Regions from separate parts of the Streptomyces sp. NBC_01241 genome, predicted to be linked through region 2. Evidence: riboswitches for the same ligand, from Rfam matches in the RefSeq annotation. Region 2 holds a riboswitch; the other holds the start of a gene.

Region 1 (8,690 bases), 4.7 Mb from region 2:
ACCTGTGCGGATCGGACAGGTCAAAGGCGCCCGCCACGACCTTCTCCCCCATCGAAGCGTCCCTCCCTCGAGTGGGCGGCCCGCGGCCCAGGCCGCTCGCGTCACGGTCGATAATGCCCAGACCGGGTGATCCATAACGCCCCGCGATCGCCGCACACCCAGTAATCTGAGGGCGGCCGTCCGGGCACATTCCGTCGGCATGGCGCAGTTCGCAGTTTCCACCGCCGGGCACGCAGCGAAAACACCGGCGCGTTTCAGCCGACCGCGTCGAGGGAAAAATCCCTGGCGGCGGCTGCGCCGCCGACGACGAGTCAGCGTAATCTCCGCATAATAAAGTCTTGATACCGCCTTGTCGGCAATACCTGCGACGGCTAGTGGAATCACTGCGTGAACACGTGTCGTATAAACTTCGCGGACGAGGCAGAGAGTTGACGCACCGGCCCAGTCACCGGCCTCCTCTGGCCCCGCACGCCGACAGCGCCGTCTGCACCCGCCCACGCATCACCGTGTCTCCGAAGTGAGAGGCGACCCACTATGCCGCTGCTTGTACCCCCGGCTCCCGCGCCCGCTCTCCGCAGCGTTCTCGCGGCACTCGGTTCACCCACCGCAGTCCGCGAGGCCCGTACACCGGCTCTCCGATCCGCCCAGGGGCCACTGAGCCCCGAACTCCCGCTCCCCGTCCATGTACTGGAGCGGATCGGCCCGAGCGGGCTCGCACCCACGACTCGGCTCGCCGCGTGGCGGTTCGTGATCCGCAACTCGGAGCAGGCGGTCGCCGCGGCGGACACCATGCTCACTCCGGACGGCTGGACCTTCTCGCACTTCTTCGAGGGCCCGTACATCGCCTCGACCGAACTCGCCCTACGCCAGGCCGAGACAGTGACACCGCATTACCAGCCACGGCTGCTGTCCGTTCCTGAGCTCTACATGCTGGCGCTGTGGCTGCACGGCGACGCCGATGCCGACGCGGCCGGTGGCACTCTCGCCCCCGCCGATCTCCTCGTACCGCTGGCCCCCGCCCCGCCGGGAATCGCGGCCCACCGACCGCACCGGGTAGCCGACCTGCTCCGCGTGATGACGCTGCGCATCACCCCGGGCCCCGGCCCCCTGCTCGGATCGCCGGCCTGACAGCGGCCGCGCCCCACACCACAGGGCTGTGCCCCGCCACCGTCTCCGGTGGCGGGGCACAGCCCTGCGTGGCGCACATTCCGCCCATCCGGACTAGTCCGGTCCGGCCACCCCGAACCACCCGAAGTGACAGTGCAGTTGCAGTGAACCGTCCGGCCGGGTGACGCGTCCTCGGAGTAAGGAGAAGTGCTGCTGCGAAATCCCTGCGGATTGACGCCCGTGGGGCAACACTGGGACCGGACCGATCGATACGGGGGAGCGGCCATGAACACCTCGTCAAGCCGCAGGACATTCACTACAACGCAGCGAAAGAACCCAGCCATGTGCCAGCACCAGCCACCTTGTCCGACCGCCGACTCAGCCGACCGGGAAGCCGCCCGTCTGACGGCACACCACCCGGAACAGGGCTGGAGCCTGCTGTGCAACGGCGTCCTGCTCTTCGAGGACACCGGTGAGCTGCTCCCGGACGGGCAGATCATCGCCCCGCACCGGCCCCTGGAGACCGGCCGGGTGGTGAAGGCCGCCTGAACCCGGCCTGTACGAAGGGGGGCCGGCCCGGAGAGAACTCCGCACCGGCCCCGACGCATGTCCGCGTCACGCCCTGCCGCTCATGCCTCAGTTGTCGTACTCGTCCAGCGGAGGGCAGGAGCAGACGAGGTTACGGTCGCCGAAGGCACCGTCGATCCGGCGCACCGGCGGCCAGTACTTGTCGGCGGCCGAGACGCCGGCCGGGAAGACCGCCACCTCACGGCTGTAGCCGTGCTTCCACTCCCCGCCCAGCATCGCCGCGGTGTGCGGAGCGTTGCTCAGCGGGTTGTCGTCCGCGCTCCACTCGCCGGAGGCCACCTTCTCGACCTCGCCGCGAATGGCGATCATCGTGTCGCAGAAGCGGTCGAGCTCCGCGAGGTTCTCGCTCTCGGTCGGCTCGATCATCAGCGTCCCTGCGACCGGGAACGACATGGTCGGCGAGTGGAAACCGTAGTCGATCAGACGCTTGGCGATGTCGTCGACGGTGACGCCGGTGGCCTTGGAGATGGGCCGCAGGTCCACGATGCACTCGTGTGCGACCAGCCCGGCCGGACCGTTGTACAGGATCGGGTAGTGCGGTTCGAGGCGCTTGGCGATGTAGTTGGCGGCGAGTACGGCGACCTGCGTCGCACGCTTCAGGCCCTCACCACCCATCAGGCGCACGTACGCCCAGGAGATGGGGAGAATGCCGGCCGAGCCCCACGGAGCGGCCGAGATCGGTCCGACACCGGTCTCCGGGCCCGCCGCGGGCTGGAGCGGGTGGTTCGGCAGGTACGGCGCGAGGTGCGCGCGCACGCCGACCGGGCCGACGCCGGGGCCGCCGCCGCCGTGCGGGATGCAGAAGGTCTTGTGCAGGTTCAGGTGCGAGACGTCGCCGCCGAAGCGGCCCGGCTTGGCGAGGCCGACCAGCGCGTTGAGGTTGGCTCCGTCGACGTACACCTGACCGCCGGCGTCGTGCACCTCGGCGCAGATGTCCGCGACGTGCTCCTCGAACACACCGTGCGTCGACGGGTACGTGATCATGAGCACGGCGAGCTCGTCACGGTGCGTCTCGATCTTGGCGCGGAGGTCCTCGATGTCGACCTCGCCGTCGTCGGCGGTCTTCACCACGACGACCTTCATGCCGGCCATCACGGCGCTGGCGGCGTTGGTGCCGTGCGCGGAGGACGGGATGAGGCAGACGGTCCGCTGGTCGTCGCCGTTGGCCCGGTGGTACGCCCGTACGGCCAGGAGACCGGCGAACTCGCCCTGCGAGCCGGCGTTCGGCTGGATCGAGACGGCGTCGTAGCCGGTGACCTCGGCGAGGCGCTCCTCCAGCTCACGGATGAGGGTGACGAAGCCCGACGCCTGCTCGGCCGGCGCGAAGGGGTGCAGCGCGGCGAACTCGGGCCAGGTGATCGGCTCCATCTCGGCGGTCGCGTTCAGCTTCATGGTGCAGGAGCCGAGCGGGATCATGCCACGGTCCAGAGCGTAGTCCCGGTCGGCGAGCTTGCGCAGGTAGCGCAGCATCGCCGTCTCGGAACGGTGCTGGTGGAAGACCGGGTGCGTGAGGATCTCGTCGGTGCGCAGCAGGCCCTCGGGCAGCGCGTCGGCAGCCGCGGCGTCCAGCGCCTCGATGTCCCCGTCGGCGCCGAACGCGGCCCAGACGGCGGCGATCTGCGTACGGGTGGTGGTCTCGTCACAGGCGAGGGAGACGAGGTCCGTGTCGACGAGCCGCAGGTTGACACCACGCTCGCGGGCCTCGGCCACGACATCGGCGGCCTTCCCGGGAACGCGCACGGTGACGGTGTCGAAGTAGGAGCCGGTCACGACGTCGATGCCACTCGCGCGCAGACCCTCGGCCAGGATCGTCGCGTAGCGGTGGGTGCGAAGGGCGATCGTCCGCAGCCCGTCCGGACCGTGGTAGACGGCGTACATCCCGGCCATGACGGCGAGCAGCACCTGAGCCGTGCAAATGTTGCTGGTGGCCTTCTCGCGGCGGATGTGCTGCTCACGGGTCTGCAGCGCCAGCCGGTAGGCCTTGTTGCCGTCTGCGTCGACGGAGACGCCGACGAGGCGGCCGGGCAGGCTGCGGGCGAACTTCTCGCGTACGGCCATGAAGCCGGCGTGCGGTCCGCCGAAGCCCATCGGCACACCGAAACGCTGGGTGGTGCCGACCGCGATGTCCGCGCCCAGGCCGCCCGGTGAGGTGAGCAGGGTCAGGGCCAGCAGGTCGGCGGCGACCGTGACGATCGCACCCAGTTCGTGGGCCTGCTCGATCAAGGGCTGGATGTTCCGCACCGCTCCGGAAGCGCCCGGGTACTGCACCAGCACGCCGAAGACGCCGCGCTCGGCGATCTCTGCCGGGATGCCGTCGGAGAGGTCCGCGACGACGACCTCGACACCGGTGGGCTCGGCGCGGGTCTCGATGACGGCGATCGTCTGCGGCAGGGCGTCGGCGTCGACCAGGAAGACGCCGTTCTTGACCTTGCCGACGCGCCGCGAGAGCGCCATGGCCTCGGCGGCCGCGGTGCCCTCGTCGAGCAGCGAGGCACCGGAGGTGGGCAGCCCGGTCAGCTCGGCGACCACCGTCTGGAAGTTGAGGAGCGCCTCCAGGCGGCCCTGCGAAATCTCCGGCTGGTACGGCGTGTACGCCGTGTACCAGGCGGGGTTCTCCATGACGTTGCGCAGGATCACCGGCGGTGTGAAGGTGCCGTAGTAGCCGAGCCCGATCATCGGGGCCAGCACCTGATTCCGGTCGGCCAGGGCGCGCAGTTCGGCGAGGACCTCGGCCTCGGTGCGGGCGGCCGGCAACCGGAGTGCCTCCGCGCTCTTGATGACATCGGGCACCGCGGCCGCGGTCAGCTCGTCCAGTGAGCCGTAACCGACCTGGGCGAGCATCTTCGACTGCGCCTCGTCATCGGGACCGATGTGGCGCTGTTCGAACGGAATACCCTGCTCCAGCTGGGAGAGCGGAGTGCGACGGGGGGTCATGGTGGAGGCCTCCTGGTCTGTCACGACCTGCGAGGGGCACCACGGCGCGGGTGCCCGGACGGCCTCCCCCTCTGTCATCTCAACCTGAGAGCTTCACCGGCGCGCCTTGTGGCGTACCGGCTTTCACCGTCGGTGAGGAAGGGAACCGGCGGCGCTCGGCCGCACGGAACCCGCCCTGCTTTCCAGAGTGACCTCGTCCGCGCGGTACGGGGGCCTGAGAGATTCCGGGGAGGATTTGCTCCTTCGGCGCCTCCGGATTCGCTCCGGAGGACTCTCCCGCACGGGGTCAGCAGCCATGACCAGCCTACCAGCGGGGCTCGTGGCGGAATTCTCGAGTGGCCAACCCCTCGGATCTGCACTTTTGTAGTGCTTGTGGAGTACCGCGACCAGTGGGAGGGACCGTGCAGACCGACATCGATCCGCGCAGCCTGATCGGCCGCAAGGCGTTCGACCGCAAGGGCACCAAGATCGGAACCGTGGACGAGGTGTACCTGGACGACGCGACCGGTGTGCCCGAGTGGGCAGCCGTACGTACCGGACTCTTCAGCCGGGACGCGTTCGTCCCGCTGGAGCCCAGCGAGTTCGTGGAGGATTCGCTTCGCGTCCCCTACGACCGGGCGCTGATCAAGGACGCACCCGACTTCGGCGTCGGTCGCCATCTCTCACCGGAACAGGAGCTCCAGCTCTACCGGCACTACGGTCTGGACTCCCCGCCCGAGGAGACCGGCCCGGACAGGGACTTCGGCAGACTGGCCGGCCAGGACGAGTAGTCCGCCGGGTTCCGCACCAGCGGCAGCGGATCGGCCGGCTGCAACTGCGCGTCGTCGATCCGGAAGGTACGCACCCGGCCGGGCGCCGACTCCGGTTCCTCGAACCGCACCGTGACACGGCCGACACCGCTGCCCTGCACCCAGCCATGGCCGTAGACGTCATGGCGCACGTCCTGCCCGGCGGGCCAGCGCCGGGCGGCGAGCTGTTCTGAGGTCTCGGGGGTCTCCTCCCCCGCACCACCGGCGGACTCGCCCCCCTGGTCACCCGCTTCCTCCTCGGCCCCTTCCCCGGTCGCGGCCCGCTCACCGGCGGCCTGCGCGAAGAGGTCCTCCTGCGTGTAGTCGGCGAGCCCCGTGACGCCCACCCCCAGGAGCCGTACGCCTCCGGTGGTGTCCACGGCCTCCAGGAGCCGCGCGGCGGCCTCCCGGACCACTGTGGGGTCGTCCGTGGGCCCACGGAGCGTCTCCGACCTCGTGAGCGTGGAGAAGTCGTACCGGCGCACCTTCAGCACCACCGTCCGCCCGGACCGCCCCGCGCCCCGCAGCCGCTGGACGCATCGGCCGGCCAGCCGCTCGACCTCCGTCCTGACCCGCACCCGGTCGTGCAGGTCCGCGTCGAAAGTGTCCTCGACCGACACCGATTTCGCGTCCCGCTCCGCGACAACGGGCCGGTCGTCATACCCGAACGCCATCCGGTGGAGCGAGCCGCCGTGCGCCTTCCCCAGCAGGCGTACGAGCTCCGCCTCACCCGCCTCGGTCAGGTCGTTGACGGTCGTCATCCCGGCGCGGCGCAGATGGTCCGCCGTCGCGGGCCCGACGCCGGGGAGGGTCCGTACGGGCATCGGTGCGAGCAGCTCCCGCTCCGTGCCCGGCTCGATGAGCACCAGCCCGTCCGGTTTGGCCTGTTCCGAAGCGATCTTGGCCAGCATCTTGGAGCCCGCGAGTCCGACCGAGCCGGTCAGTCCGGTGACCGCCTTGATGGCCGTACGCAACTGCCCGCCGATCTCCAGCGCAGAAGCCGTGTCATCTGCCACCCCACCGGCTTCCAGGTCCACGAAAGCCTCGTCCAGGCTGAGCGGCTCGACCAGCGGGGAGAGCCGCCCCAGCAGCTCCATCACTTGGTCGCTGACCGTCCGGTAGAGCAGGAAGCGAGGCACCAGATAGGCCGCGTTGGGGGCCAGCCGCCGGGCCTGTGCCATGGGCATCGCCGAATGCACTCCGAAGCGCCGTGCCTCGTACGACGCGGTGGCGACGACTCCGCGTGGCCCCAGCCCACCGACCACGACCGGCTTTCCGCGCAGGCTGGGCTTCGCCGCCTGCTCGGCAGAGGCGTAGAAGGCATCCATGTCGAGATGCAGGATGGTGGGCGCGGCTCTCACATCAATCGATGCTGCCCCATGGCACTGACAATCGCCGCGCCCGATTCCTCGCCCCGGTCAGCCGGCGCGGTTGCGCCGCCGCGCGAGCTCATCGGCCGGGTTGTTCCCGACGAGCGTCTCGCCGGTGTCCACGCGCTCTCCGTGCAGCTGCGACAGCGCGACGTCGACGTCCCGCCACACCACGCCCACGGCAATGCCGAAGACCCCCTGGCCGCCTTGGAGCAGATCGACGACCTCGTCGGGCGAGGAGCACTCGTAGACCGTCGCCCCATCGCTCATCAGCGTCATCCGCTCCAGGTCCTGGAACCCGCGGGCCCGCAGATGCTGAACCGTGGTGCGGATGTTCTGCAGGGCGACGCCCGTGTCCAGGAAGCGCTTGACGATCTTCAGCAGGACGACGTCCCGGAAGCTGTAGAGCCGCTGTGTGCCCGAGCCGTATGCCGGACGGACGCTCGGCTCGACCAGCCCCGTGCGCGCCCAGTAGTCGAGCTGCCGATAAGTGATCCCCGCAGCCGCACACGCTGTTGGCCCCCGATAGCCGATGTCGTTGGCCGATGCCACGCCGCCCCCTGCCACCGCCGCCGGTTGAACCGGTTGCCTGATGGTGTGGTCGGCTGTACTCCCCTGCTGCGGATACGGCCCACCCGCCGCCGTACCGTCGCCGCTGCTTCTCACGCCGACCTCCGTCCTTGACCTGCCATCTCGAAGGTAGGCAGTCACTCGGGGTGCGTCAACGATCGCCACACTCGGCACGCCGAGTGATAATCACCCTGAGGGTGGTTTCCCGTGACCCGTGAGCGGGAAAGGCTTGTCGAATGCGCTGATGGCGACCCCGTAGAACGGTCACTGACTGTTGGTGCCGAAGTCCTCTGGTGAAATCTGATCGAGGAACTCGCGGAACTTCTCCACCTCGTCCTCCTGTTCGTCGGGGATGGCGATGCCGGCGTCGTCGAGCACCCCGTCGCTGCCGTAGATCGGCGTTCCGGTGCGCAACGCGAGCGCTATGGCGTCGGACGGCCGCGCGCTCACCTCGACCCCGCTGGCGAATACCAGCTCCGCGTAGAAGACCCCTTCGCGCAGGTCCGTGATGCGGACCTCGGTGAGCTCCTGGCCGACGGCCTCGAGCACATCCTTGAAGAGATCATGGGTCAGCGGCCTGGCCGGCGCCATGCCCTGCTGGGCAAAGGCAATCGCGGTCGCCTCACCAGGACCGATCCAAATGGGGAGGTACCGGTCGCCTCCCACTTCACGCAGGAGCACGATCGGTTGGTTCGAGGGCATTTCCACCCGGACACCCACAACGTCGAGCTCGTTCACACAGCAACCCTAGGACGTGCTCGGCAGGTTTGGGTAGTCGGGCACCGACGAGATCAGTGGAACCGGACCTTCAGAGCGGTCTGCACCAGGGCCGAGTGAAGTCGAACCGACAGCTCGGCGAGCTCCCTCGCGGTGGCCTCGGCATGCGCTCTGGTCTGCGGATTCCGGTGCAGCCGCAGGGGCGCGACCACCTGCTCGATGAGTCCCGCCTCGCGGTCGGCGGCTGCCCGGATGGCACGCAGGTGACGCGGTTCCAGACCGAATCGGCCCAGATCCGCCACAAGCTTGGCCACCGTGACCATCTCGGCGTCGTAGCCGCCCTCGCCGCTCGGAGCGACCAGGCCGTACGACTCCCACTCGTCGAGGTCACTCTCGGTGGCCTCGGTCGCCGCCAGCAGCTCGGCACGGCCGATCCGGGCCGCGGTCGCCCTCCCGGACTCCGCATCCCAGCCGCCGTCGGTCAGATCCCGGGGACCGCCTCCGGAGGGCAGGGCGGACTGCTCGCCGCGGGCGAGGGCGTCCAGATGCTCGCGGATGACCTTCAGCGGGAGGTAGTGATCCCGCTGCATACGCAGCACCTGCGCGAGCCGCTCTA
Region 2 (8,690 bases):
CGGTGGTCTTACGGTGTGAGACGGGACTACGTCACTTCCGAGGTGCGCGGACGTCACTTCTGACGCTTGTAGAACGGCAGCGCCACGACCTCGTACGGCTCGTGGCTGCCCCGGATGTCCACTCCGACGCCCGCGGTGCCGGGCGTGGCGTGCGCGGCGTCCACGTACGCCATGGCGATCGGCTTGCCCAGGGTGGGCGACGGGGCGCCCGAGGTGACCTCGCCGACGACCTCGCCCCCGGCGACCACGGAAAAACCGGCGCGCGGTACGCGGCGGCCCTCGGCGATCAGGCCGACCAGCTTGCGGGGCGGGGCGGTCTCGGCGCGCTCGGCGGCGGCCCGGAGGGCTTCGCGGCCGACGAAGTCGCCCTCCTTCTCGAACTTCACGACCCGGCCGAGACCGGCGTCGAACGGGGTCAGCCCGGTGTTCAGCTCGTGCCCGTAGAGCGGCATGCCCGCCTCCAGGCGCAGCGTGTCGCGGCAGGACAGCCCGCACGGGATCAGGCCGCGGGAGGCGCCCGCCTCGGTGAGGGCCTTCCACAGCTGTTCGGCGTGCTCGGGGGCGACGAACAGCTCGAAGCCGTCCTCGCCGGTGTAGCCGGTACGGGCGATCAGCGCGGGGACACCGGCGACGGTGCCGGGCAGGCCGGCGTAGTACTTCAGGCCGTCCAGGTCGGCGTCGGTGACGGCGGCCAGGATGGCGGCGGACTCGGGGCCCTGGACGGCGAGCAGCGCGTACGCGTCGCGGTCGTCGCGCACCTCGGTGTCGAAACCGCCGGCCCGCGCGGTCAGCGCGTCCAGCACGATCTGGGCGTTGCCGGCGTTGGCGACCACCAGATATTCGGGGGCCTCGGTCTCGCCCAGCCGGTAGACGATCAGGTCGTCCAGGATGCCGCCGTCCTCGGCGCAGATCATCGTGTAGCGGGCGCGGCCCATGGCGACGGTGGCGATGTTGCCGACCAGCGCGAAGTTCAGGAAGGCCGCGGCCTCGGGGCCGGTGACGGTGATCTCGCCCATGTGCGACAGGTCGAAGAGACCGGCCCTGGTGCGGACCGCGTTGTGCTCGTCGCGCTCGCTGCCGTACCGCAGGGGCATGTCCCAGCCCGCGAAGTCGGTCATGGTCGCGCCCAGCGAACGGTGCAGGGCATCGAGGGCAGTAAGACGGGGGGCGGTGCTCATGGATGTGGCTCCCAGGGCATGACGACAGGACGATCCCTCCCCATCTGTCATCGGAACCTGAGAGGTTCGCCGAGAGCCCCATGAGGGGTTCGGCTTGCACCTTGGGTGGAGCCGCGGAGCGGCCCGCTTTTCAGATCTGCCTCATCCACGCGGTACGGGGCCTGAGAGATTCAAGGGAGGAACTTGCTCCTTCGGCGCCCGGCACATGCAGTGACCGGAGCTCTCCCGCGCGGATTCAAGCGGCCTTTATGCAGTTGGCCCGGTCATCATCGCACGCGTCGCGCCGGAGTGGATCCCCGGTCCCTCGCGGGAATCAACGGCGTGGACGGTTGTGCCGCATTACCTTTTCTTTACACTTCAGGGGCATGCGTGGGGTGACCCGACAAGGGGGAGGGGCGATGACGTTGCAGCGGTACGCGACGACCGCGGGGGGCGCGCACGGAGCGATGTCCGCACAGCCAGGGGCGGCACCTGTCACGGAAGCGCGCGGTCCGCACGCGCCCGTCGTGCGGGACCTGCGGGAGCGGGGCGGGCGCGGCCCGCGCAGCCTGCACTTCGCGGCGGGCGACGTGGTGGTGGTGTCCGGGCTGCCCGGCAGCGGCAAATCCACGCTCATCCGGCGGACGGTGACGACGGCCCACGCCATCGACTCCCAGGACACCCGGGACCGCTGGGCGGAACTCGTGCCCGGGTTATTGCCGTACGCCCTGTACCGGCCCCTCGTCCGCGCCGCCCACTACTGGGGGCTGTGGCGGGTGCTGCGCTCCGGCGAGTCCGTCGTCGTCCACGACTGCGGAACCCAGACGTGGGTACGTGGCTGGCTGGCCCGTGCCGCGCGGCGCCGGGGCCGCGTCCTGCACCTCGTCCTGCTCGACGTGGCACCGCAAACGGCGAGGGACGGCCAGCGCGAACGCGGCCGCGGCGTCTCCGGATACGCCTTCGCCCGGCACCGCAGGGCGGTGGGGAGGCTGTTGCGGGGCGCCGAGACCGGCCTGCTGCCGCCCGGGTGCGCCTCGGCGGTGCTGCTGGACCGGGAGGCGGCCGGGCTGCTGGCCCGGATCGCGTTCGCGGACGTACAGGGCCCGGGAGCCGGACGTTAACCTTCTGCCGGAAGGCTCGGGGAAGAAGGGGAAGCAGTGGACATTCCGGCACAGGGCCAGTCCCATCCGCAGAGCGGATGGCCCGCCAATGAGCTCGAAGAGGTGCTGATGGCCTCGGTGGGCAGCCCGGAGGCGGGCGGACGGCTCGTCGAGGTGCTCGGGCGCAGCCAGGTCTGGGTGCCGTTGCCGGGCGGCGGCGGACCCGACTCCGCCGACCTGGACCTGCCGACGCTGGAGATCGAGGGTGCCGCGTACGTCCCCGTATTCAGCTCCGAACAACAGTTCCTCAGCTGTGTCGGCACCGCCATGTCCTTCGCCGTCGCGCCCGCCCGCGATTTCGCCCGCGGACTGCCCCCGCAGCTCGGCATCGCGGTGAACCCGGGCGGTGCCGTCGGGATGCCGTTGCCGCCGCCCGCCGTGGCCGAGCTCTGCCGCGCCGGACGCAGCCTGCTGGACGGACCGGCCGGCGGCGGCCGGGTCCGGCTGTACGAGCCGGACTGGAAGGAGGAGCCCGTCGACTTCCTCGCCGCGGCGGCCGGTGAATTCGAGGAGAGCGGTGTCGTGCTCACCGCGCGCCGGACACTGGCCAGCGTCGAGGGGGGCGAGCCCGTCCTCTTCATAGGCGTGGAGTTCTCCACCTGGGAGGGCGCCGGGCGCAATGCCCCCATGGACGCCCTCGGCCGTGCACTCGGCCGCGTCGAGGTGCCCTGGCCGGTCAATCTGGTCCTGCTCGATGTGGCGCAGGACCCGGTCGGGGACTGGATGCGGGAGAAGGTCCGGCCGTTCTACCGGCGCGAGACCCAGTAGCACGCCGACGGCTGCGGAGTCGATTGCCGCGTCGGCCCATGGCGTCAAGTCGGTGTCAGGACCGGCGCATAAGCTGGTTTGATGGCTGGTGCCACGGCATCATGCCGCACCTGTGTGCCCCGGGAGCGGCGGGCCGACACAGTGGCACAGAGGATCGAAGAGGGGGCGGGACCAGGTGAGTGCGTCAGGCACCGCGGCGGCCGGGCAGGTCGAGCACATGCTGCGCCAAGTGACGCCCGGGCGCTATGACGCGTACGAGGCACTGCTGCAGGCCCTCGCGAACGACCGGATCTGGATGCTCCTCTGGCACGGTCAGGCGGGCTCGCCCGACGCCCAGTACGGGAACATGGAGGTCGACGGCCTCGGCTACGCCCCCTGTGTGACCTCCGCCCAGGAGCTCTCCGCCAGCGGCTGGAACCGGGCCCATGAGCTCGTCACCGGCCGCGACATCGCCCGCGCCCTCTTCCCCGACCGCTGGGGCATCTGGCTCAACCCGCACGCCCCGGGCGGCGGCGTCGGCATCCCCTGGCTGGACCTGCGCCGGATCGCCACCGGCCTCGACCGGATGCCCGCGGGCCCGCTCCGGCTCACCGAGCCGGCCATCGAGATCCCGCAGTTCTACGCCCTGCTCACGCAGAACGCCCACCACACCCCCGCGATCCGCTCGCTGCGCCGCGCCTGGGTGCAGCCCGCGCTCGGGGTCCCGTATCTCGCCATCGGCCTCGATCTCTACGACATGGGCCAGTCCTCGGTCGATGCCGTGCGCGCGATGATGCAGCAGTCGATCGGCGCGGTCCCGGACGGGCTGCCCGTCTCCACGGTCGCGATGTCCGACGAGTACGACCCGGTCGCGATGTGGCTGCGCGCCAACACCCGCCCGTTCTACGACCGCGAGGCGCACGCCCCGGCGGCCGGCTACGGCTACCCGCCGCCGCAGGGCGCGTACTGAGCCTGCCGGCGGTCCTGTGTACGTACCGGGGCACCCCGGCGCACCCGGAACGGCAGGTGTAGGTGTCGGGCGCGCCGGGAATGCATGCGTATGGTCCCTGATGGCTGGAACGTAACGTACGTATACGGCACCAACTCCCTGAATCCCGGCCCGCGTTCCCGGCCCTTCCGTACGTCCTCGTCCCGTGTGTGCCTCGCGGAACTCTCTGCGAGGTTTCCCGCCCCCATGTCCGAGATCTCCGTGATGGGGATGTCTGATGACGAAAGCGGCGTGAATCTACGCGCGTGCCCCCCTTCCGCCTCAACTGACCTGTGTTCGGCGGGCGTTCACATCCGTCCGGATAACGGAACACCCCTGACCGCATCACGGTTAGGCATCCATTCGCCTGACGGTATGGCTACCGCGCGCAACAGCAATGAAGACTCCCGCAGCAAGGGCGTCCTGCCGCCTCCGTGTACGACTGACTGATCCGTGCCGCCACAGCGGCCAGTTCGGCCCGGCCACCGCCGGTTGAGAGGGGTCCTTGCCACGATGACGGCACCACTGCATGAGCCGACCACGGAAGCGGACCCGATCGCGACCGGTGGTCCCGCAGCCGACTCCGGGGTGAAGAAGGTCGAGGGACGGTCTCTCAAGCAGATCGCCTGGAACCGACTGAAGCAGGACAAGGTCGCGCTGACGGGTGGCATCGTTGTCCTCGTCCTGATCGTGGTGGCGATCTTCGCGCCCTTCATCGTGGGGCTGCTGGGGCACCCGCCGAACGACTTCCACCAGGACAAGCTCGACCCGCTGACCAATCTCCCCACCGGTTCCCTCGGTGGTGTGAGCGGCGACTTCCTCTTCGGCGTCGAGCCCAACAAGGGGCGCGACGTCTTCAGCCGGATCGTCTACGGCGCCCGGATCTCGCTGCTCGTGGCGTTCCTCGCGGCCCTGGTCGCGGTGGCGCTCGGCACGCTCTTCGGGATCATCGCCGGTTACTTCGGCGGCTGGGTCGACGCAGTGATCAGCCGGGTCATGGACGTGCTGCTGTCGTTCCCGCAGCTCCTGTTCATCATCTCCCTCGTCTCCGTCCTCCCCGACGATCTGCTCGGCCTCACCGGCAGCGGGGTGCGCATCGCCGTACTCGTCGCCGTCATCGGCTTCTTCGGCTGGCCGTACGTGGGACGCATCGTCCGGGGCCAGACGCTCTCGCTGCGCGAGCGCGAGTACGTGGAGGCGGCGCGCAGCCTCGGCGGCGGGCGCGGGCACATCCTCTTCCGCGAGCTGCTGCCGAACCTGGTGGCGCCGATCACCGTCTACGCGACGCTCATGATCCCCACCAACATCCTCACCGAAGCGGCCCTCAGCTTCCTCGGCGCCGGTGTCCGGCCGCCCACGGCCTCCTGGGGCGGCATGCTGCGGGATGCCCTGGAGACGTACGAGCACGACCCGATGTTCATGGTCTTCCCCGGCGTGACGATCTTCATCACCGTACTGGCCTTCAACCTCTTCGGGGACGGGCTGCGCGACGCCCTGGACCCCAAGGGGACCCGATAGCCCACGACTTGCCCCTGCTGCACTGTCAGGTGGCTCTTCCCATGGTTCTCCGGCAAGCAATGGCCTGGGACCGCGATCTCGGAGGTTACGAGAAAATGTCCACAGTTACCTCGAAACGACGGCTCACCGCTGGTGCGGCCCTCGTGGTCGCGGCGCTGATGACCACCACGGCGTGCGGCGGCGGCGACGACGGCGGCGGCAGCAGCGACAGCAAGGCGAAGGGCGCCGGCTTCAACGCGGCGTTCAACAAGGTCGCCAACGCGTCCACCAAAACGGGTGGAACCCTGAAGATGGTCGGCAAGCAGGACCTCGACTCCGCCGACCCCCAGCGTGCCTACTACGGCATGGCCTGGGACTTCATGCGCTTCTACACCCGCCAGCTGGTCACGTACGACACCAAGCCGGGCGCCGCCTCCACCAAGCTGGTCGGCGACCTCGCCACCGGCCCCGGTGAGATCACGGACGGTGGCAAGACGTACACGTACAAGCTGCGGTCCGGCCTCACCTGGGAGGACGGCTCCAAGCTGACCTCCAAGGACATCAAGTACGGCATCGAGCGCATCTGGGCGACGGACACCATCACCGGTGGCCCGCAGTACCTGATGCAGACGCTGGACCCCAAGCACGAGTACAAGGGCCCGTACAAGGACACGTCCGCGGACAAGCTCGGTCTGAAGGCGATCGAGACGCCCGACGACAACACCATCATCTTCAAGCTGCCCAAGCCCAACGGTGACTTCGAGCAGTTCCTCGCCATGCCGTCCGGCTCGCCCGTGAAGGCGTCGGAGGACACCAAGGCGAAGTACACCCAGCGGCCGTTCTCCTCGGGCCCGTACAAGTTCGAGACGTACAAGCCGGGCAAGAGCATCGTGCTCGTCCGCAACGACAAGTGGGAGAAGTCCTCGGACCCGCTGCGTCCCGCGCTGCCGGACAAGGTCACGGTGACGATCTCCGCCAACCTGGAGGAGAACGACAAGAAGCTGATGGAGGGCGACTACGACGTCGACCTCAACGGCACCGGCATGACCCAGTCCGGCCGTGTGACCGCCGTCCAGGACCACAAGGACAGCGTCGACAACATGCAGACGTCCTTCGTCCGCTACGTCGCGCTCGTCCACACGGCGAAGCCGCTGGACGACGTCCACTGCCGCAAGGCCGTCTTCTACGCCACGGACTTCGCGGCGCTGCAGCAGACCCGCGGTGGCGAGATCGCCGGTGGCGCGATCGCCAACAGCACCCTGCCGGCCTCCATCAAGGGCCACAGCGACTACGACCCGTACGGCGTCCTCGCCCGCAAGGGCAAGCCGGACGCTGCGAAGGCCAAGGAAGAGCTGAAGGCATGCGGTAAGCCCGCCGGCTTCACCACCAAGCTCAGCGCCCGTAACAACAACCCGGGCGAGGTCGACACCGCCGAGGCGCTCCAGGAGCAGCTCGGCAAGGTCGGCATCAAGATCGAGGTCGACCCGATCGACGGTGCCGAGGCGTCCAGCATCACCGGTTCGCCGTCCGTCGTGAAGAAGCGCGGCTACGGTATGACGATGAGCGGCTGGGGCCCGGACTTCCCGTCCGGCCAGGGCTTCGGCCAGCCGCTGTGGGACAGCCGGTTCCTCTCCGAGACCGGTAACTACAACGAGTCGCAGCTCAAGGACCCGCAGATCGACAAGATCTTCGACGACGCGATCGCGGAGACCGACCCGGTCAAGGCCGGCGAGATCTACAAGAGCCTCGACAAGCGGATCCTGGACCAGGCCGACTGGATGCCCTTCATCTACGAGAAGAACATCACCTGGCGCGGTAAGCGACTGACGAACGCCTACATGTCCGACGCCTACAACGGCCGTTACGACTACGTCTCGCTCGGCGTCGTCAAGTAATCGCTGTAGTCAACAGCATGTGCAGTCAACCCGGTTGACTGCTCCACCGCCGCCGAAACCCGCCAGTCCGAAGGGCAGGTGATGGCCCGGGGCGGTGGCCGGGAGCCCCCACGAGGGGTTCCCGGCCACCGGCGGGCCGCGCACAGTGCTTGCTTATCTCATCCGGCGCCTGTTCGCCGTAGTCATCATGGTGCTCGTCGTACTGCTCGCGACCTTCACCATCTTCTTCATGCTGCCCAAGTGGGCGGGTCAGGACGTCGCAGTCCTCTTCGCCGGCAAGGCTTCCGGTGCCGAGCAGCTCCAGGGCATCCGGATAAAACTGGGTCTCGACGACCCCCTCCTCGTCCAGTTCTGGGACTTCGTCAAGGGCATCCCGATGGGGCGTGACTACGCGAACGGTGACGACATCACCCACTGCGCCGCACCCTGCTTCGGCTACTCCTTCCGCACGGAGGTACCGGTCTGGACCACCCTCAAGGACGCCCTGCCCGTCACCGGTGCGCTTGCCGCCGGTGCCTGCGTCCTGTGGCTCATCGGCGGCGTCGCCACGGGTGTCCTGTCCGCGCTCAGGCGCGGCACCATCTGGGACCGTGCCGCGATGACCACCGCCCTCGGCGGTGTCTCCCTGCCGATCTTCTTCACCGGCATGGTCGCGATGGGCCTCTTCGTGCACAACCTCGGCTGGGTGCACATCGCCGACAACCTCTCCACGGACGACGGCATCGGCACCTGGTTCCAGACCTTGATCCTGCCGTGGATCGTGCTCGCCTTCCTGAACGCCGCGATGTACGCCCGCCTCACCCGAGCCACCATGCTCGACGTGCTCGGTGAGGACTACATCCGCACCGCGCGTGCCAAGGGCCTGGGCGAGGGGACCGTCATCACCCGGCACGCCCTGCGCTCCGCGATGACGCCGATCCTCACCGTCTTCGGCCTCGACATCGGTGTGCTCCTCGGTGGCGCCGTCCTCACCGAGTCCACGTTCAACCTGCCGGGGCTCGGGCTCGCGGCGGTCCAGGCCATCAGCAACAAGGACCTGCCTGTGATCCTCGGCGTCACACTGTTCGCGGCTCTCGCGATCGCCGTCGCCAACCTCGTCGTCGACATTCTGTACGCCGTCATCGACCCGCGAGTGAGGCTGGGATGACCGAACTGCACAAGAGCGGTGCCGCGCTGGGCGAACCCGCCCCGGCGGGCTCGCCCGCTCCCACCGCCTTTCTCGAAGTGCGCGACCTCAAGGTGCACT

The links. Region 2 has a riboswitch for glycine ahead of gcvT (glycine cleavage system aminomethyltransferase GcvT). Riboswitches for the same ligand answer to the same signal wherever they lie in the genome.
Region 1: another riboswitch for glycine. It lies ahead of gcvP (aminomethyl-transferring glycine dehydrogenase); the one in region 2 lies ahead of gcvT (glycine cleavage system aminomethyltransferase GcvT).

The regions. Positions count from the first base shown of each region.
Region 1 covers NZ_CP108494.1:1,355,674-1,364,363, forward strand. The annotation lists gene OG306_RS05655 (glutamate-cysteine ligase family protein) at 1-52, opposite strand, end outside; gene OG306_RS05660 (hypothetical protein) at 535-1,128, shown strand; gene OG306_RS05665 (DUF5999 family protein) at 1,450-1,656, shown strand; gene gcvP (aminomethyl-transferring glycine dehydrogenase) at 1,744-4,629, opposite strand; glycine riboswitch at 4,822-4,918, opposite strand; gene OG306_RS05675 (PRC-barrel domain-containing protein) at 5,031-5,399, shown strand; gene OG306_RS05680 (DNA polymerase IV) at 5,324-6,778, opposite strand; gene OG306_RS05685 (MerR family transcriptional regulator) at 6,836-7,453, opposite strand; gene OG306_RS05690 (bifunctional nuclease family protein) at 7,622-8,095, opposite strand; gene ftsR (transcriptional regulator FtsR) at 8,149-8,690, opposite strand, start outside.
Region 2 covers NZ_CP108494.1:6,031,638-6,040,327, forward strand. The annotation lists gene gcvT (glycine cleavage system aminomethyltransferase GcvT) at 54-1,178, opposite strand; glycine riboswitch at 1,319-1,416, opposite strand; gene OG306_RS27150 (AAA family ATPase) at 1,577-2,278, shown strand; gene OG306_RS27155 (enhanced serine sensitivity protein SseB) at 2,315-3,085, shown strand; gene OG306_RS27160 (enhanced serine sensitivity protein SseB C-terminal domain-containing protein) at 3,261-4,034, shown strand; gene OG306_RS27165 (ABC transporter permease) at 4,566-5,570, shown strand; gene OG306_RS27170 (ABC transporter substrate-binding protein) at 5,666-7,444, shown strand; gene OG306_RS27175 (ABC transporter permease) at 7,590-8,591, shown strand; gene OG306_RS27180 (ABC transporter ATP-binding protein) at 8,588-8,690, shown strand, end outside.